3 regions of the Bariatricus sp. HCP28S3_A7 genome follow, and region 1 is predicted to be linked to each of the others. Evidence: predicted binding sites of a transcription regulator. Region 1 holds the regulator's gene; each other region holds the start of a gene.

Region 1 (5,275 bases):
GGGCTGGTTCACATTATTCCGAACAAAGGGGCCTATGTGACGGGCATTACGGAGAAGGACGTGCATGATATCTATATGACGCGTTCCATGCTTGAAGGCCTATGTGCACGTTGGGCGGCTGAGCACATTTCAGAGGAGCAGATTCAGGAAATGGAAGAAGTCCTGCTTCTTACAGAATACCACTTGAATCGTGGAAATGCCGAACAGCTTGCAGAACTTGACGGAAAGTTTCATGAGGTTCTTTATGACGCAAGTCAGAGCCGGATACTCAGACATATTCTTTCTGATTTTCATAAATATGTTCAGGTGGCAAGAAAACGATCCGTGAAGAAAGAAGACAGGGCAAAAAAATCTCTGGAAGAACACCGGGAGATCCTGAATGCACTACGGACCGGAGATGCGGACCGTGCAGAAGAACTGGCACATATTCATATCCTGAATGTTATGGAGAATCTTCATATTGAGCAGGAATAACAGGCAAAAGAAAGGAAGAGTAAGCATGAGCAAGATTCAGATGACGACACCAATTGTTGAGATGGACGGAGATGAGATGACAAGGATCCTGTGGAAGATGATCAAGGAGCATCTTCTTCTTCCGTATATTGATTTGAAGACAGAATATTATGATCTGGGCCTGAAACACAGAGACGAGACAAACGATCAGGTTACTGTGGATTCTGCAATCGCAACGAAGAAATATAAGGTTGCAGTAAAATGTGCAACGATCACTCCGAACGCAGCCCGTGTGAAAGAGTATAATCTGAAAGAAATGTGGAAGAGCCCGAATGGAACCATTCGTGCGATCCTTGACGGTACTGTATTCCGTGCACCCATCGTTGTAAAAGGAATTGAACCTTGTGTAAAGAACTGGAAAAAGCCGATCACGATTGCAAGACACGCTTACGGGGATGTTTACAAAGGTTCTGAAATGAAGATCCCGGGTGCCGGAAAGGTAGAACTGGTTTATACCGCAGAGGACGGAACCGAGACGAGAGAGCTGGTTCATAATTTTACCGGATCCGGAATTGTTCAGGGCATGCATAATATTGATCAGTCAATCGAGAGTTTTGCAAGAAGCTGTTTTAACTATGCACTGGATACGAAACAGGATCTCTGGTTTGCAACGAAAGATACGATTTCCAAGAAATACGACCATACCTTTAAAGATATTTTTCAGGAGATTTTTGATGCAGATTACAAAGAGAAGTTTGAAGAAGCCGGAATCGAGTATTTCTATACGCTGATCGACGATGCCGTAGCACGTGTGATGAAGTCTGAAGGCGGTTATATCTGGGCATGTAAGAACTATGACGGTGATGTGATGAGTGACATGGTTTCTTCCGCATTCGGATCACTGGCCATGATGACTTCCGTGCTGGTATCTCCGGAAGGATACTATGAATATGAGGCAGCACACGGAACGGTACAGCGGCACTATTACAAGCACCTGAAAGGAGAAGAAACATCTACTAACTCCGTGGCAACGATCTTTGCATGGACGGGGGCACTCAGAAAACGTGGTGAGATGGATGGAAATCAGGAGCTGATGGATTTTGCCGATAAGCTGGAAAAGGCAACGATCGATACAATTGAAAGCGGAAATATGACTAAAGATCTTGCACTGATCACGACGCTTCCAAATCCGACTGTATTGAACAGCGAAGATTTTATCAAAGCGATCGCTGAGAGATTGTAAATAAAAACAGGAAAAACGCGCCGATAAGGCGCGTTTTTAACAGTTATTCAGCCAGCTCTTCCCATTTTTCATAGAGCTCTTCCAGCTCTTCTTCATTTGCAGCCTTTTCCTTTGCCAGTTCCTGACACCGGACGGAATTGGTATAGATTTCTTCCTGCATAAGAAGCGTATCGATCTCCTGGTTTCGTTCTTCCAGCCGGGTAATGCGTTCTTCCGTCTTTTTCAGTTCGTTCTGACGCTTCCGGATTCTTGCTTGTTCTTCTTTCTGTTCCTGCCAGCTCATTTTGGACTGGGACATTGAAGAAGTGCCTTCATTCGTAGATTGCTTGTCTGAAATATTGCCACCGGCGTATGCCGTCGTGAGTTCCTCTTTCTTTTCGAGATAGTAATCGTAGTTTCCAATATAATTTACAAAAGTATGGTTCACCAGGTCAAGAATACGCGTGGCTGTCTGGTTGATGAAATAACGGTCATGGGACACATAAAGTACGGTTCCGGTGTACTCATTCAATGCATTTTCCAAAATTTCTTTCGAAGCGATGTCCAGGTGGTTCGTAGGCTCGTCCAAAATCAGGAAGTTCGCCTCGGAGAGCATCAGCTTTGCAAGAGATACTCGTCCGCGTTCTCCGCCGCTCAAATCACCGATCATCTTAAATACATCATCGCCTGTGAATAAAAATGCAGCTAGAACATTCCGGATCTGTGTATTCGTAAGTGTCGGATAATCATCGGAGATCTCTTCAAAGATCGTTTTTTCCATGTGAAGTACGTGATGTTCCTGATCGTAGTAACCGATATGTACATTGGTTCCCAGTGTAAAGCTTCCCGAATCCGCCGCGATCACATTGTTCAAAATCTTAAGCAGTGTCGTTTTCCCTGTTCCGTTATCGCCTACGATGGCTACATGTTCACCTCGCTTAATCTCGAAGCTGACATCCTGAAAAAGGACCTGGGGAGCAAATGATTTTCCAAGGCCTTCAACGCGAAGCACGTCGTTCCCGCTCACACAGGAAGGCTCCAGGCTTAAATGAATATCGGTATTCAGCTCAACCGGTTTTTCAACAGGTGTGATTTTGTTTAACAGCTTTTCCCGGCTTTCCGCACGTCGGATTGATTTCTCGCGGTTGAAGGAACGAAGCTTTTCGATGACTGCCTCCTGATGCTTGATTTCCCGTTGCTGATTCAGATATTCTTTTAGCCTTGCGTCTCTGAGCTGCTGTTTCTTCTGGGCATAATCTGAATAATTTCCCATATATGTCATCAGTGTACCGTTTTCAATCTCCAGCACTTTCGTTACGACACGATTCAAAAAATAACGGTCGTGGGAGACGATGAGCACTGCACCGGAGTAATTCAGCAGGTAGTTCTCAAGCCATGCGATTGAATTCATATCCAAGTGATTGGTAGGCTCATCCAGCAGTAAAATATCCGGTTTCGTCAGCAGAAGTTTGCCGAGGGAAACACGTGTCTTCTGGCCGCCGGAAAGGGCGTCCACCGGTTTCTGAAATTCATCCTCAGTAAACCCAAGGCCTTTAAGAACACCGACCAGTTCGCTTTTATAAGAATAGCCGTCAGCACGTTCAAATGCAGCGGTAAGTCTATGATAAGTGTCAAGTTTCATCTGAAGTGCGTCACCGGTCAGCGTACTGATTTCCAGTTCCAGTGCACGAATCTGACGTTCCATTTCGATAATCTCAGATTTGGCGGTGCGGACTTCTTCGTAAATGGTATTCCCGCTCATCAGGTCCTGGTGCTGGGCAAGATAGCCCATTGTTTTTCCTTTGGTAAGAATTACATCACCGTCATCACTATTCAATTCACCGACGATCATTTTCAAAATTGTGGATTTCCCGGCGCCGTTCAGACCGACCAGCGCCGCTTTCTCACGGTCTTCTATATGAAAGGAGCCTTTATTCACAATAACCTGCTCCCCAAAGGATTTCGTTAAATTGTGGCATGCCAGTATCATTTTCAAACCTCCTTATACTGTAGAAATAGGTACTGTCTACCTCATTATATCGGAAATACAATAAAAAACAACTATTAAGTTTGACTTTTTTATGTCATTTTTATATAATGAAATTTAGAATAAGAATGGAAGGTGGATGTCAGGTGGAAGAAAGAGAAATATCTCAGGCAGTAATCAGAAGACTTCCGAGATACTATCGTTATCTTGGCGAATTGCTGGAACACGGTGTGGAACGAATATCCTCCAACGATTTGAGCAAGAGAATGAAAGTAACTGCATCCCAGATTCGTCAGGACCTTAATAATTTTGGTGGATTTGGACAACAGGGATACGGGTATAATGTAAAATACTTATATACGGAAATAGGGAAAATTCTGGGACTGGACAACCAACATAACATGGTCATTATCGGTGCCGGTAATCTTGGACAGGCACTGGCTAATTATGCAGCATTTGAAAAAAGAGGTTTTGTATTAAAAGGATTATTTGACGTGAATCCACGACTTGTGGGAATTACGATCCGCGGTGTGGAGATCCGGATGATGGATGAACTGAGTGATTTTATTCAGAAGAATGATATTGAAATCGGAGTACTTGCGATTCCGAAGACAAGAGCCATAGATGTTGCGAATGTTCTGGTTGATAATGGTGTGCGGGCGATCTGGAATTTTGCACATACAGATTTGAATCTTCCGGATAATATTATTGTTGAGAACGTGCATTTATCGGAGAGTCTGATGAGACTTTCATACAATATAACACGTTATAATATGGAACATACAGATAATTCATAATTCGACAGAATGTGTTACACACATTTTGCCTGAATCGGCGTAATGAGAGAAGAGTTCCGGCTGCGGGGCTCTTTATTGCGTATTGGAAGGTGAGAATATGAAATATATATTGACGGCTGAACAGATGAAAGCGGCGGACGGAAGAATGATCCATGAGATCGGGATTCCTTCGCTGGTACTGATGGAACGTGCGGCGCTTCAGTGTATGGCTGCAATGAAAGAAGAGCAGATTGATCTGTCCTATGCACTGGTGGTATGCGGCTCCGGCAACAACGGTGGAGACGGATTCGCGGTGGCAAGACTGCTTGCCGAAGAAGGAAAAAGGGTCGATGTGTGTTTTGCCGGAAAATTGGAATCCAGGAGTGAAGAAACGAAGCAGCAGATGCATATTCTGGAAAATCTGGGCGTGTCTGTAGGAAACACTTTACCGGAGAAGGAATATAGTGTTATTATAGATGCCGTATTTGGAATCGGGCTTTGCCGAAATATCGAAGGACATTACCAGAATGTGATTGAACAAATGAACCGGTATCAGGGATACAAAGTTGCGATTGATACTCCGTCCGGAATTTCCGCTGACACCGGGGAAGTACTGGGATGTGCGTTCCGGGCTGATTTGACAGTCACGTTTGCATACGCTAAGGCAGGTCAGGTTTTCTTTCCGGGTTCCGAGTATGCGGGGAAAGTACTGGTAAAGGATATCGGCATTACGGATCCGGGCTTTGAAAACCGGGACGATCTTTATTTTATGCTGGAAAAACAGGATGTGATTTCCAGGATGCCGGAGAGAAAGCCGGATTCCAATAAAGGAAGCTA
Region 2 (5,275 bases), on a different contig from region 1:
GGGCTGCCTGTCACTGGGAATTGTATGGGGGAGGGTTAATGTTTGGTTTGAGATGATAGTTCTAAGAGATCGTGATAGAGGCTGACCAGGGTTGCGGAGAGGAGGAGACCGGCCAGGATGTCTTGATCCACTTTGAACAGACTTTTCCTGCGAATCAGCTGGCATAATCCCAGAACAGCAAAGCCCCGTCCATTTTCCCATTTCGAAATCGCCGCCCGCGATACAAACAACTGCTCCTGAGTCAGATTCCTCTTCTTCCTAAGCACCTGAAGCTTCTCCCCATAAAACTCCCAATCCCAGCCGAGCGCAGCAAAGGCGTCCCCCATCGCCCCTATTCGATGTATAGGAAGTTTGAGTGAGCCGTAGGGAGGGTGTGAAAGGAAGGAGCGGAGGTTAAGCGGCACGACCGGAGAATTGGGAACCGAAGATGTCAGAATCCCGGTGCAGGAGGCACATTTGCCGACTACACCGGGATTCTGTTTACATCTTCGAGTTCACAAGTCGCAGGGAGTAGAGCCTCGGAGCGACTCCTTTCACACCCTCCCTGCGGCGGACTAAAACCCCTACATAACCTTCCGGAACAATCCTTTCAGATCTTCTACAGAAGCATCCTTCGGATTCCCAGGTGCGCATGCATCTGCATGAGCGGACTTGGCCAGGAAGTCAAGATCTTCTTCTTTGATGGCTTCCAGTTTAGCTGGGATTCCAACATCTTCAGAGAGCTGACGTACTGCATCGATCGCAGCTTTTCTGTATTCTGCTTCGGACATTTCGTCTACACCTTTTACGCCCATAGCGCGAGCAATTTCACGATATTTCTCGCCGGTGCATTCCTGGTTGTATTCCATAACGATCGGGAGCATCATTGCGCAGGCAACACCATGCGGAGTGTCATAAACAGCGCCCAGAGTGTGAGCCATAGAATGAGCGATTCCAAGACCAACATTTGAGAATCCCATACCTGCGATGTACTGGCCGAGTGCCATTCCTTCGCGGCCTTCTTTGGTGTTGGCAACAGCGCCGCGGAGCGATTTGGAAATGATCTCGATTGCTTTGAGATGGAACATATCAGTCATTTCCCATGCGCCTTTGGTGGTATAACCTTCGATTGCATGTGTCAGAGCGTCCATACCGGTTGATGCGGTCAGTCCCTTCGGCATAGAAGACATCATATCCGGGTCAACGATTGCGATGATTGGCATATCGTGTGGGTCTACGCAAACGAATTTACGCTTTCTCTCAACATCTGTGATAACGTAGTTGATGGTTACTTCTGCAGCGGTACCTGCTGTTGTAGGAACTGCGATGATCGGTACACATGGTTTTGTGGTAGGAGCAACGCCTTCCAGACTTCTTACATCTTCAAATTCCGGGTTAGCGATGATGATGCCGATTGCTTTTGCAGTATCCATAGAAGAACCGCCGCCGATTGCAACGATGTAGTCTGCCTCGGATGCCTTGAAAGCTGCAACACCATGCTGAACATTCTCGATGGTCGGGTTTGCCTTGATGTCAGAATAGATCTCATAAGCAAGTCCTTCTTTGTCAAGAATATCTGTTACTTTGGAAGTAACGTTGAATTTGATCAGGTCCGGATCTGAGCATACGAATGCTTTTTTGAATCCGTGTGCCTTTGCTTCTGTTGCGATTTCAGCGATAGCACCTGCACCATGATAAGAAGTTTCATTCAACATAATTCTGTTTGCCATTTTTAATTTCTCCTTTACTTTTTATTTCTGATATTATTTTAACAATATTTGGCTCCGAAAGAAAGTTACAGAATGAAGAATCTGTAACTTTTGACAAATAATTATCTTGAAAAATTCTGAAATGAAGCCGAAAGGGCTTCCGGGAAAATTGACATTTCCGAAGAATTGACTTATAGTGATTAGTGGTAAAGGGGGATGAGGATTTGAATAAGAATAAATATGAGATTGATATGTGTAATGGCACCATTATGGATAAATTGGTTTCTTTTTCATTGCCGCTTATGCTTTCCGGGATTCTGCAGCTGATGTTTAATGCGGTAGATGTCATTGTGGTGGGGAGATTCGCGGGAAGTCAGGCACTGGCGGCGGTCGGCTCGACCACAGCGCTGATCAATATGTTCGTGAATCTGTTTATGGGGATTTCACTTGGGACAAATGTACTGGCTGCCAGGTTTTTTGCCGCGGGAAAAGACCGGCAGATGTCGGAAACGGTTCATACTTCGATCGCATTTGCCGCAATCAGCGGAATCGTGATGGTCTTTGTGGGAATATTTTTTTCAAAATTTGCACTTGAGCTGATGGCGACACCGGCAGACGTTATCGAGCAGTCCTCACTTTATATGCGTATCTATTTTCTGGGGATGCCTTTTTTTATGTTATATAATTACGGGGCAGCCATTTTGCGTGCGGTCGGTGATACAAAGCGCCCATTGATTTTCCTGATCATATCCGGCGTGATCAATGCGGTTTTGAATATGATCCTGGTCATTGTTTTCCATCTGTCCGTTGCAGGGGTGGCGATTGCGACCGTGTTTTCCCAGATGATTTCCTGTATTTTGGTGTTGCGCTGTCTATATCGGTCAGAAGGAAGCTATCAGTTCCGCTTCTCCAAACTCATGCTGAAGGGCTGCTATTTGAAACAGATATTCCAGGTAGGTGTGCCGGCCGGGATACAGAGTACGGTCATCAATTTCTCCAATGTGCTTCTGCAGTCCTCGGTGAATTCGTTCGGTTCGATCGCAATGGCAGGTTATACGGCGGCCAATAATATTCTGGGATTCCTTTTTGTGTCGGTCAATTCGGTGACGCAGGCATGCATGAGTTTCACAAGCCAGAATTACGGAGTCAGAAAATGGAAGCGAATGGATAAGATTCTGGTGGACTGTATGATTCTGAGTATGATTGTTGCGTTGGTACTTGGAGGAGGATCTTACATATTTGGCAGTCAGATTCTAAGAATTTATACGGAGAATGAAGAAGTGATCCGCTGTGGAATGGAGATCCTTTCGTATACAACACTTACTTATTTTCTGTGCGGATTTATGGATCTGTTTCCGGGAGCCATGCGCGGCATGGGATTTTCCGCAGCGCCGATGATGCTTTCTATCGTTGGAACTGTAGGAACCCGAATTGTGTGGATATTTGGCATTTTCCCACGTTACAGGTCCCTTTCGGTGCTGTTTATCTCTTATCCTGTATCGTGGATTCTGACGATTGCCATGCAGGTAGTGTGCTTTTTCATCGTCAGGAGAAAGGTGCATGAGAAATAATGAAAAAGTTTTTTATAATCATATTGGTTAGTGCAGTTACGCTTTTATCAGGATGCGGAAATGCCAAGAGTTCGATAGAAAATATAGAAACAGCCGGTGAGGACATCTGTGAAAATGAATTAGAAGGATTGATTATGGAAAATTTGCAGGGCTGCGTAAGTACGGGTGATGCCACCAGCAGTAATCCTTTTGACTATATGGATAATGAATACTATGAAAATATAAAGTCTCTGGGAGAAGATGCAATCCCTGTGCTGCTTGAAGGACATCATAATGGACAGTACAGTGGTCTGATTGATTATCTTGCTATGTATTTAGTCTGGGATATTTCAGGAAATACAGCTGCCGAGGAGCTGGGGCAATGTGAAAATGCAGAGCAAATGTACGATGCGTGGATAGAGTTTTACTCCTCCAATCAGTAGGCAGACTTTCTGTAATTTATTTTTCAGAAAGTCTCTGAAAACAGTATGTTATGATAAAACATCCAGCTCTGTAAACAGTTTCTCAAGTCTGGCGGGCATGGCTTTTACCAGCATGCGTGCCAGTTCTTCGGAGCTTGATTTCATGCCGCTCAGCACCCATTTGACCGTCATGTAAATGGAGCTCTGACAGTACATTTCCAGAAGAAAACGGATCTCGCTGTCCGGAGCATGACCGGTCTTTATTCGGATCAGATCGGAATAGAATTCTAAAATCAGTTCGAAATCATGTTCTTTCAGAGAATTTTGCGCATCGGACCGGAAAGCAGCAGCGAAAAATACCCGCTCCTCCTGTATGTAATCGAATTTTCGTTTCAGTCCTTCAAATATCGTCTCGCCGCTTCCCATATGTTCAAAGGATTTCAGAAGAAGCTTATCAAAATACCAGTTGATCAGGTCATATTTGTCAAGAAAATTGCGGTAAAAGGTCTGGCGTGTCAGCCCGCAGTTCTCCACGATCTGACGAATAGTAATGTCATCGACAGAGGTGGTCTTCATACATTGTTTGATGGATTCGGCCAGTCGGTATTTCGTAGTTTCTGATTTTGCCATGTTCATGTCTCCTCAGCGTTTTTCATTAACTCCATTAATAAAAATATATACTATTTCAGTCCCTTCCGTCAACCGAAGATATGGAATTGACAGAAGAAGAAAAGCAATTTATGATGGAAGGAGATTATGAAAATAATCAAAGAATATCAAAATGTGAAATGACGGATGTCATATAACATGTAAAAGGAAGCAGACAAGAATGAAAGGGAAGAAATTATTGATTCTGGCGCTGGCACTTACCTTGCTTGGCGCCGGCTGCCAAAAGACAGACACAGGAAATGAGCCTGAAAGTGAGAAAACGGAGCAGAGAATTACAGAAGAGAAAATAGAAGAGGAAGAAAGCACAGAGAATCCGCAGGCAGGAGAAGGGGAAGACTCCGGGAAGGACTCTGAACCGGAAACTGAGCCGGAGCCCGGAGAAGACAGCGGGCAGGCAGATGTGGAATCACCGGAAACTAATCCGAGGAACGGATATCTGATCGCTATTGATGCCGGGCATCAGAGGCAGGGAAACAGTGAGCAGGAGCCGGTCGGGCCGGGAGCCTCCCAGACCAAGGCAAAGGTTGCAGGCGGAACAAGCGGCATTGTAACAGGAATTCCTGAGTACGAACTGACGTTGCAGGTTTCTCTGAAACTCAGGGATGAGCTTTTAAACCGTGGGTATCGGGTGCTGATGATCCGCGAGACGAACGACGTAAACATTTCCAATGCTGAGCGCGCAAAGATGGCAAATGAGGACGGGGCGGATGCCTTTATTCGTATTCATGCAAACGGTTCTGATTCCGGTAGTGCACAGGGGATGATGACGATCTGCCAGACTCCGGAAAACCCGTATAACGGAGCACTTTATTCACAGAGCAGGAATCTGGCGGATTGTATTCTGAACTGCGCCGTCGAGGCGACCGGTGCAAGAATCGAACGGGTCTGGGAGACGGACACGATGAGCGGGATCAACTGGGCTGAAGTGCCGACTACGATCTTCGAG
Region 3 (5,275 bases), on a different contig from region 1:
GCAAAGTAAAGGAATCGCAGGGATAGTCTGTGCATATAATGTGGAAAAGAGATGGGTGAGGAGGAAAAACTATGTTATCAATTGTTCAAACAATTAATGCTTATCTGTCGGATTATATTCTGGTGTTTCTTTTGGTGGCAGTTGGACTTTGGTACACAATTAAGACAAGGTTCGTTCAGGTGAGGTGTTTTGGAGCCGGTCTTAAGAAAATTTTCGGGGATATTTCTTTTAAGGGAGGAGCACACGGAGGCGGAATGAGCTCATTCCAGGCTGTAGCAACAGCAATCGCGGCTCAGGTAGGTACGGGAAATATCGTAGGAGCTGCTGGAGCGATTCTTACCGGTGGACCGGGAGCCATTTTCTGGATGTGGATCATTGCATTTCTGGGAATGGCAACGATTTATGCAGAAGCAACTCTTGCACAAAAGACGAGAATCAAGGATTCAGAAGGGAATATCCAGGGAGGCCCGGTGTACTATATAACCAGGGCATTCCAGGGCAGATTAGGAAAATTCCTGGCCGGATTCTTTGCAGTTGCAATCATTCTGGCGCTTGGTTTCTTTGGATGTATGGTACAGTCCAACTCCATTGGCTCCACAATCCACACAGCATTTGGCATCCCTTCATGGATCGTTGGTGTTGTCCTGGTTGTGATCTGCGCTTTTATCTTTATGGGTGGGGTAGACCGTCTTGCTTCTGTTACTGAAAAGCTCGTTCCGGTCATGGCAGCTGTTTTCTTATTGGGAGCGCTGGGGGTGCTGATTGCCCGTATTAAATACGTTCCTGCTACATTTTTCATGATCTTCCGGTATGCATTCCAGCCACAGGCAATCATTGGCGGTGGCCTGGGCGCAGCTTTAAAAATTGCTGTCAGCCAGGGGGCAAAGAGAGGGCTTTTCTCAAACGAAGCCGGCATGGGTTCTACACCGCATGCTCATGCGCTTGCACAGGTTAAGAATGCACATGAACAGGGAACAGTTGCTATGGCAGGTGTGTTTATTGACACATTCGTTGTTTTGACTTTAAATGCGCTGGTTATTATTTCCACATTATATACAGCTGATGGACCTCTTGCGGGAGGATATACAGGTGGCGTGGTGGAAACATTAAATAAAGCGAATCTCGCACAGACCGCATTCGGAGTAGTCTATGGAGAAAAACTGGGATCCGCTTTCGTGGCAGTCTGCCTGTTCTTCTTCGCATTCTCCACGATTCTCGGATGGAATCTGTTCGCGAAAATCAATGTGAATTATCTGTTCGGACCGAAAGCAACCAAGCCGTTTCTTATGATTGCTTTGGTGTTTATTTTCCTTGGAACACTTGCATCCAACGATCTTGTATGGGAACTTTCCGATATGTTTAACCAGCTAATGGTTATTCCAAATGCAATCGCCCTGTTCGCGCTGACGGGTGTGGTTGTAACGAGTATGAAAGAAGACGGAGGAAAGTAATTCATATTGTGATAAATAAAAAGCCGATACATGCTGCATCGGCTGAGAGAAAAGAGAGGATCTATATTAAAGGTGTCTGCCCTTTGGGCGGGCACCTGATTTTTTAGGCGGACATCCTGACATCCATACAGAGTCGGTATCATCTATGATTGCCGGCGTCCTTTTAATTTATGCTTTAAGTATAATAGTAAAATATGGAAAGAATGTGACCATGGACTTAAGAAATTTTGAAAAATATTAAGAACATCTAAAGTACTTATAAAAAATGTATTCTCTATATGATGCAGCTTCAGAATACGGAAAGAATCACTTGACATATATAGATTACCGATATATCGAAGATCAACACATGAAAGGGGAAGTATTTATGGCAGTAGATAAAAGTTTAATTTCCGGAAGCACAGCAATGCTGATATTGAAGCTGTTGGAAGAAAAAGATATGTATGGCTATGAGATGATTGAGACGCTTAGGGAGAAGTCGAATAATGTCTTTGAACTGAAGGCGGGGACTCTTTATCCGCTTCTGCACTCAATGGAAGAGAAGGGATGGCTGACTGTCTATGAACAGGAATATGGCGGTAAGCTTCGTAAATATTACCGGCTGACCAGGGAAGGGAAGAAACAGCTTGCTGCAAAGAAAGCAGAGTGGAAGGAATACTCCACGGCAGTTGTGAATGTGCTGGGAGGTGTGCTTTATGACCCGGCTTGATTATCTGAAGCTTTTGACAGAACAGATTCGCTGCAAAAAGGCAAGACTGATGATTGAAGAAGAATATCAGGCCCATATTGACGACCAGAAGCTGGATTTTATGGCGCAGGGCATGAGTGAAGCGGAAGCAGAAGAAGCGGCTGTGAGGGAGATGGGAGATCCGGTGGAGGCAGGAGTACAGCTTGACAGGATCCACAGACCGAAGATGGATATGAGACTGATTGCTATGATCGTCATGCTTGGTATATCGGGAGTTGCCATACAGGTTTTTCTGGAGAGAACAGCAATACTCTGCGGAGCAGGCGATTACCTCGCAGCATCTTATGATCCGGCGGGACTCAGGTTTATTTTGTGGACGGCAGCAGGAAGCATTTTGATGTTGGGAGTCTGTTTTGTGGATTACACGCTGCTTGGCAAATATGCACTCCGGATCTGGGCTGCAATGATGATGATGATGGCAGTATACCGGGTATTCGGCAGAACCGTGAATGGAATGTATCCAAAACAGGGACTGTTTTACTGTGTGCTGGTTCCGGTTTTTGCGGGTGTTGTTTTTCACTTCCGCGGAGCAGGAAAACAAGGGATGATGAAATGTATTCTCATATTGGTATTATCAACAGTGCTTCCACTGGATTTAAATTCCAGTGTGTATATGATTTTATTTTATATGACAGGGGGATGCATTTTAATACTTGCCGTTCATAAGCGGTGGTTCGGAAAAGAGAAAAAGCGCCAGTACATACTGATGGCCGGAACGACAGTCTTGCTGCCTGTGGGGATTCTACTGTCTATTACCAGAAATCAGAATGTTGTGAAAGCGGGATAACCTTTTGAATCCATGAGTTTGGGTTACGTTTTGCGAAAACAGAACATTGTGTTTGAGGCTTGTACATTGTATGCAAAATAGTACAAGATTGTTAAAAAAATGACTGGGAAAAGAAGAAAACTCATGTTATGATTTGAATCAGAAACGAGATACATTATTATGATTGAGAAAATTCTTTTTGGAGGGTAAGAAGTTGAGAAACGCAGACGCAAATGTAATCAAAATCAAACATGAAGTACTGGAAGAAGTAGCACGTCTGGCATTTGCCGGGGAACTCGAGGAGTATAAGGACGATATCGCAATGAAGTTGATTCCGGGTCCACTGCCGCAGTTCCGCTGCTGTATTTACAAGGAACGTGAGATTATCAGACAGCGTGTACGCCTGGCTGAAGGAAAAGCGCCTGGAATCAAGGATGATGGAAATGTAATCCAGGTAATCAGTTCTGCATGCGAGGACTGCCCGATTTCCAGTTATGTCGTAACAGAAAACTGCCAGAACTGTCTTGGAAAAGCATGTATCAACGCCTGCAATTTCGGTGCGATTGAACCGGGAAGGTATCGTTCCCATATTGACGCTTCCAAATGTAAAGAATGTGGAAAATGCGCACAGGCCTGTCCGTACAATGCAATTGCTCATTTGAAGAGACCATGCAAATTCAGCTGTCCGGTAGATGCGATTTATTATGATGAAAATGGTATTTCCGTTATCGATGATTCAAAGTGTATTCGTTGTGGAAAATGTGTTCACAGTTGTCCGTTCGGAGCAATCGGATACAAATCCTCCATTGTAAATGTAATTAAAGCAATCAAATCCGGTAAGAAAGTATACGCGATGCTGGCACCGGCAACAGAAGGACAGTTCGGTGTGGACATCACCATGGAAAGCTGGAAAAAAGCAATGAAAGAAGTTGGATTTACGGATTTCATTGAAGTGGGACTTGGTGGTGATCTAACTGCGAAATATGAAGCAGAAGAATGGGTTGAAGCCTATAAAGACGGACGTAAAAAAGTAACCTCCTGCTGTCCGGGATTTGTCAATCTGGTACGGAAGCATTATCCGGAATTGAGTGATATGATCTCTACAACGGTTTCTCCGATGTGTGCAGTTTCCCGCCTGGTGAAGGCAAAAGAACCAGATGCGGTTACCGTATTTATCGGACCATGTCTTGCAAAGAAATCAGAGATTGCAGATCAGAGGATTGAAGGAAATGCAGACTATGCCCTGACTTACAGTGAAATCCGTGCAATTATGCGTGCGAAGGGTGTTGCTCTGGAACCGGCAGACAATACTTATCAGGAATCTTCTGTATTTGGAAAGCGATTCGGAAATTCCGGCGGTGTTTCAGATGCTGTGATGCAGAGTATGAAGGAAGCCGGTGAAGAACTGGATATTAAAGTGTACAAGGCAAATGGTGCAGTTGAATGTAAGAAATCACTGCTGCTTATGAAAGTCGGACGTCTGCCTGAGGATTTCATCGAAGGAATGGCTTGTGAAGGCGGATGTGTCGGAGGACCAAGTGCTTTTAAAGATCAGATGCTCGCAAAGAAATCCAGAGATTCGCTGATCAAAGAAGCAGATGCGAGAGGAATCTGTGAGAACCTGAAGAATTATGATGAGACTTCATTCTCTATGCACAGAGAATAAACATTATTAAAAAGGGAGTGCTGAGGCGCTCCCTTTTTTTAGATTCTAATTTGAAACCATGGATTATTTTGATATTTTAAATACGACACCCTCATCCTTCCAGACCTGATCGGTATAGTGAATCTCCAGATTCATCCAGTCTGTCGGAACTTCCAGACAGAGATACCCACTTAGTGAAGAACCGGGAGCAATGGAACCATCCATCTGCTGACGGTCCGTGTTCGCGGCAAGGGCGGTAAAAGCATTGACGCTATAGTCAAGCTTTATTTCATTACAATAGGATTCAAAACTTGCCATGCTGCTGACGGTGATATCCTTTTCCGCCTGATTGGTAATCGTAAGGTTGACAAAGACAAATACATTGCCTTCCTGAGGGGAAGCCCATTCGTCACCTTTGGATTCCTCGTAATCGGTTACCTGAATGGAGATATCATTCAGCGTAGCGGTGTCGCCAAGTGCATAGGAGGTGTCATCTCCACCCGTTTTTGTGGTATCATCTGTCTGAGGATCCTGAGAATCCTGGGATGACTTTGTAAACGGAAGTAGATCTTTGCTGATTAGACCGGATTTTACGGCGACAACTACGATCAGGATGACTGCGAGCAGGAAAATCAGAATCATTCCTGCTAATTGTTTCTTTTTCT

Evidence for each region. Region 1 encodes Rex, which represses fermentation and respiration genes when NADH is low (regulators of the CRP and FNR family bind a similar motif). Its sites were predicted from a motif close to ATTGTTAANTANTTAACAAT; they were not measured.
Region 2: fucO (lactaldehyde reductase) is a predicted target of Rex. The motif match lies at 1,736-1,755, and genes of this name have one in related genera.
Region 3: ACTNA4_RS14565 (4Fe-4S dicluster domain-containing protein) is a predicted target of Rex. The motif match lies at 3,074-3,093, and genes of this name have one in related genera.

The regions. Positions count from the first base shown of each region.
Region 1 covers NZ_JBQHSG010000003.1:48,007-53,281, forward strand. The annotation lists gene ACTNA4_RS02760 (GntR family transcriptional regulator) at 1-474, shown strand, start outside; gene ACTNA4_RS02765 (NADP-dependent isocitrate dehydrogenase) at 500-1,696, shown strand; gene ACTNA4_RS02770 (ABC-F family ATP-binding cassette domain-containing protein) at 1,740-3,665, opposite strand; gene ACTNA4_RS02775 (redox-sensing transcriptional repressor Rex) at 3,809-4,459, shown strand; gene ACTNA4_RS02780 (NAD(P)H-hydrate dehydratase) at 4,557-5,275, shown strand, end outside.
Region 2 covers NZ_JBQHSG010000002.1:186,485-191,759, reverse strand. The annotation lists gene ACTNA4_RS02270 (hypothetical protein) at 36-266, opposite strand; gene fucO (lactaldehyde reductase) at 564-1,709, opposite strand; gene ACTNA4_RS02260 (MATE family efflux transporter) at 1,940-3,259, shown strand; gene ACTNA4_RS02255 (hypothetical protein) at 3,259-3,681, shown strand; gene ACTNA4_RS02250 (TetR/AcrR family transcriptional regulator C-terminal domain-containing protein) at 3,730-4,290, opposite strand; gene ACTNA4_RS02245 (N-acetylmuramoyl-L-alanine amidase family protein) at 4,490-5,275, shown strand, end outside.
Region 3 covers NZ_JBQHSG010000035.1:11,829-17,103, forward strand. The annotation lists gene ACTNA4_RS14545 (SGNH/GDSL hydrolase family protein) at 1-9, shown strand, start outside; gene ACTNA4_RS14550 (alanine/glycine:cation symporter family protein) at 72-1,451, shown strand; gene ACTNA4_RS14555 (PadR family transcriptional regulator) at 1,819-2,160, shown strand; gene ACTNA4_RS14560 (permease prefix domain 1-containing protein) at 2,147-2,986, shown strand; gene ACTNA4_RS14565 (4Fe-4S dicluster domain-containing protein) at 3,180-4,631, shown strand; gene ACTNA4_RS14570 (DUF4352 domain-containing protein) at 4,695-5,275, opposite strand, start outside.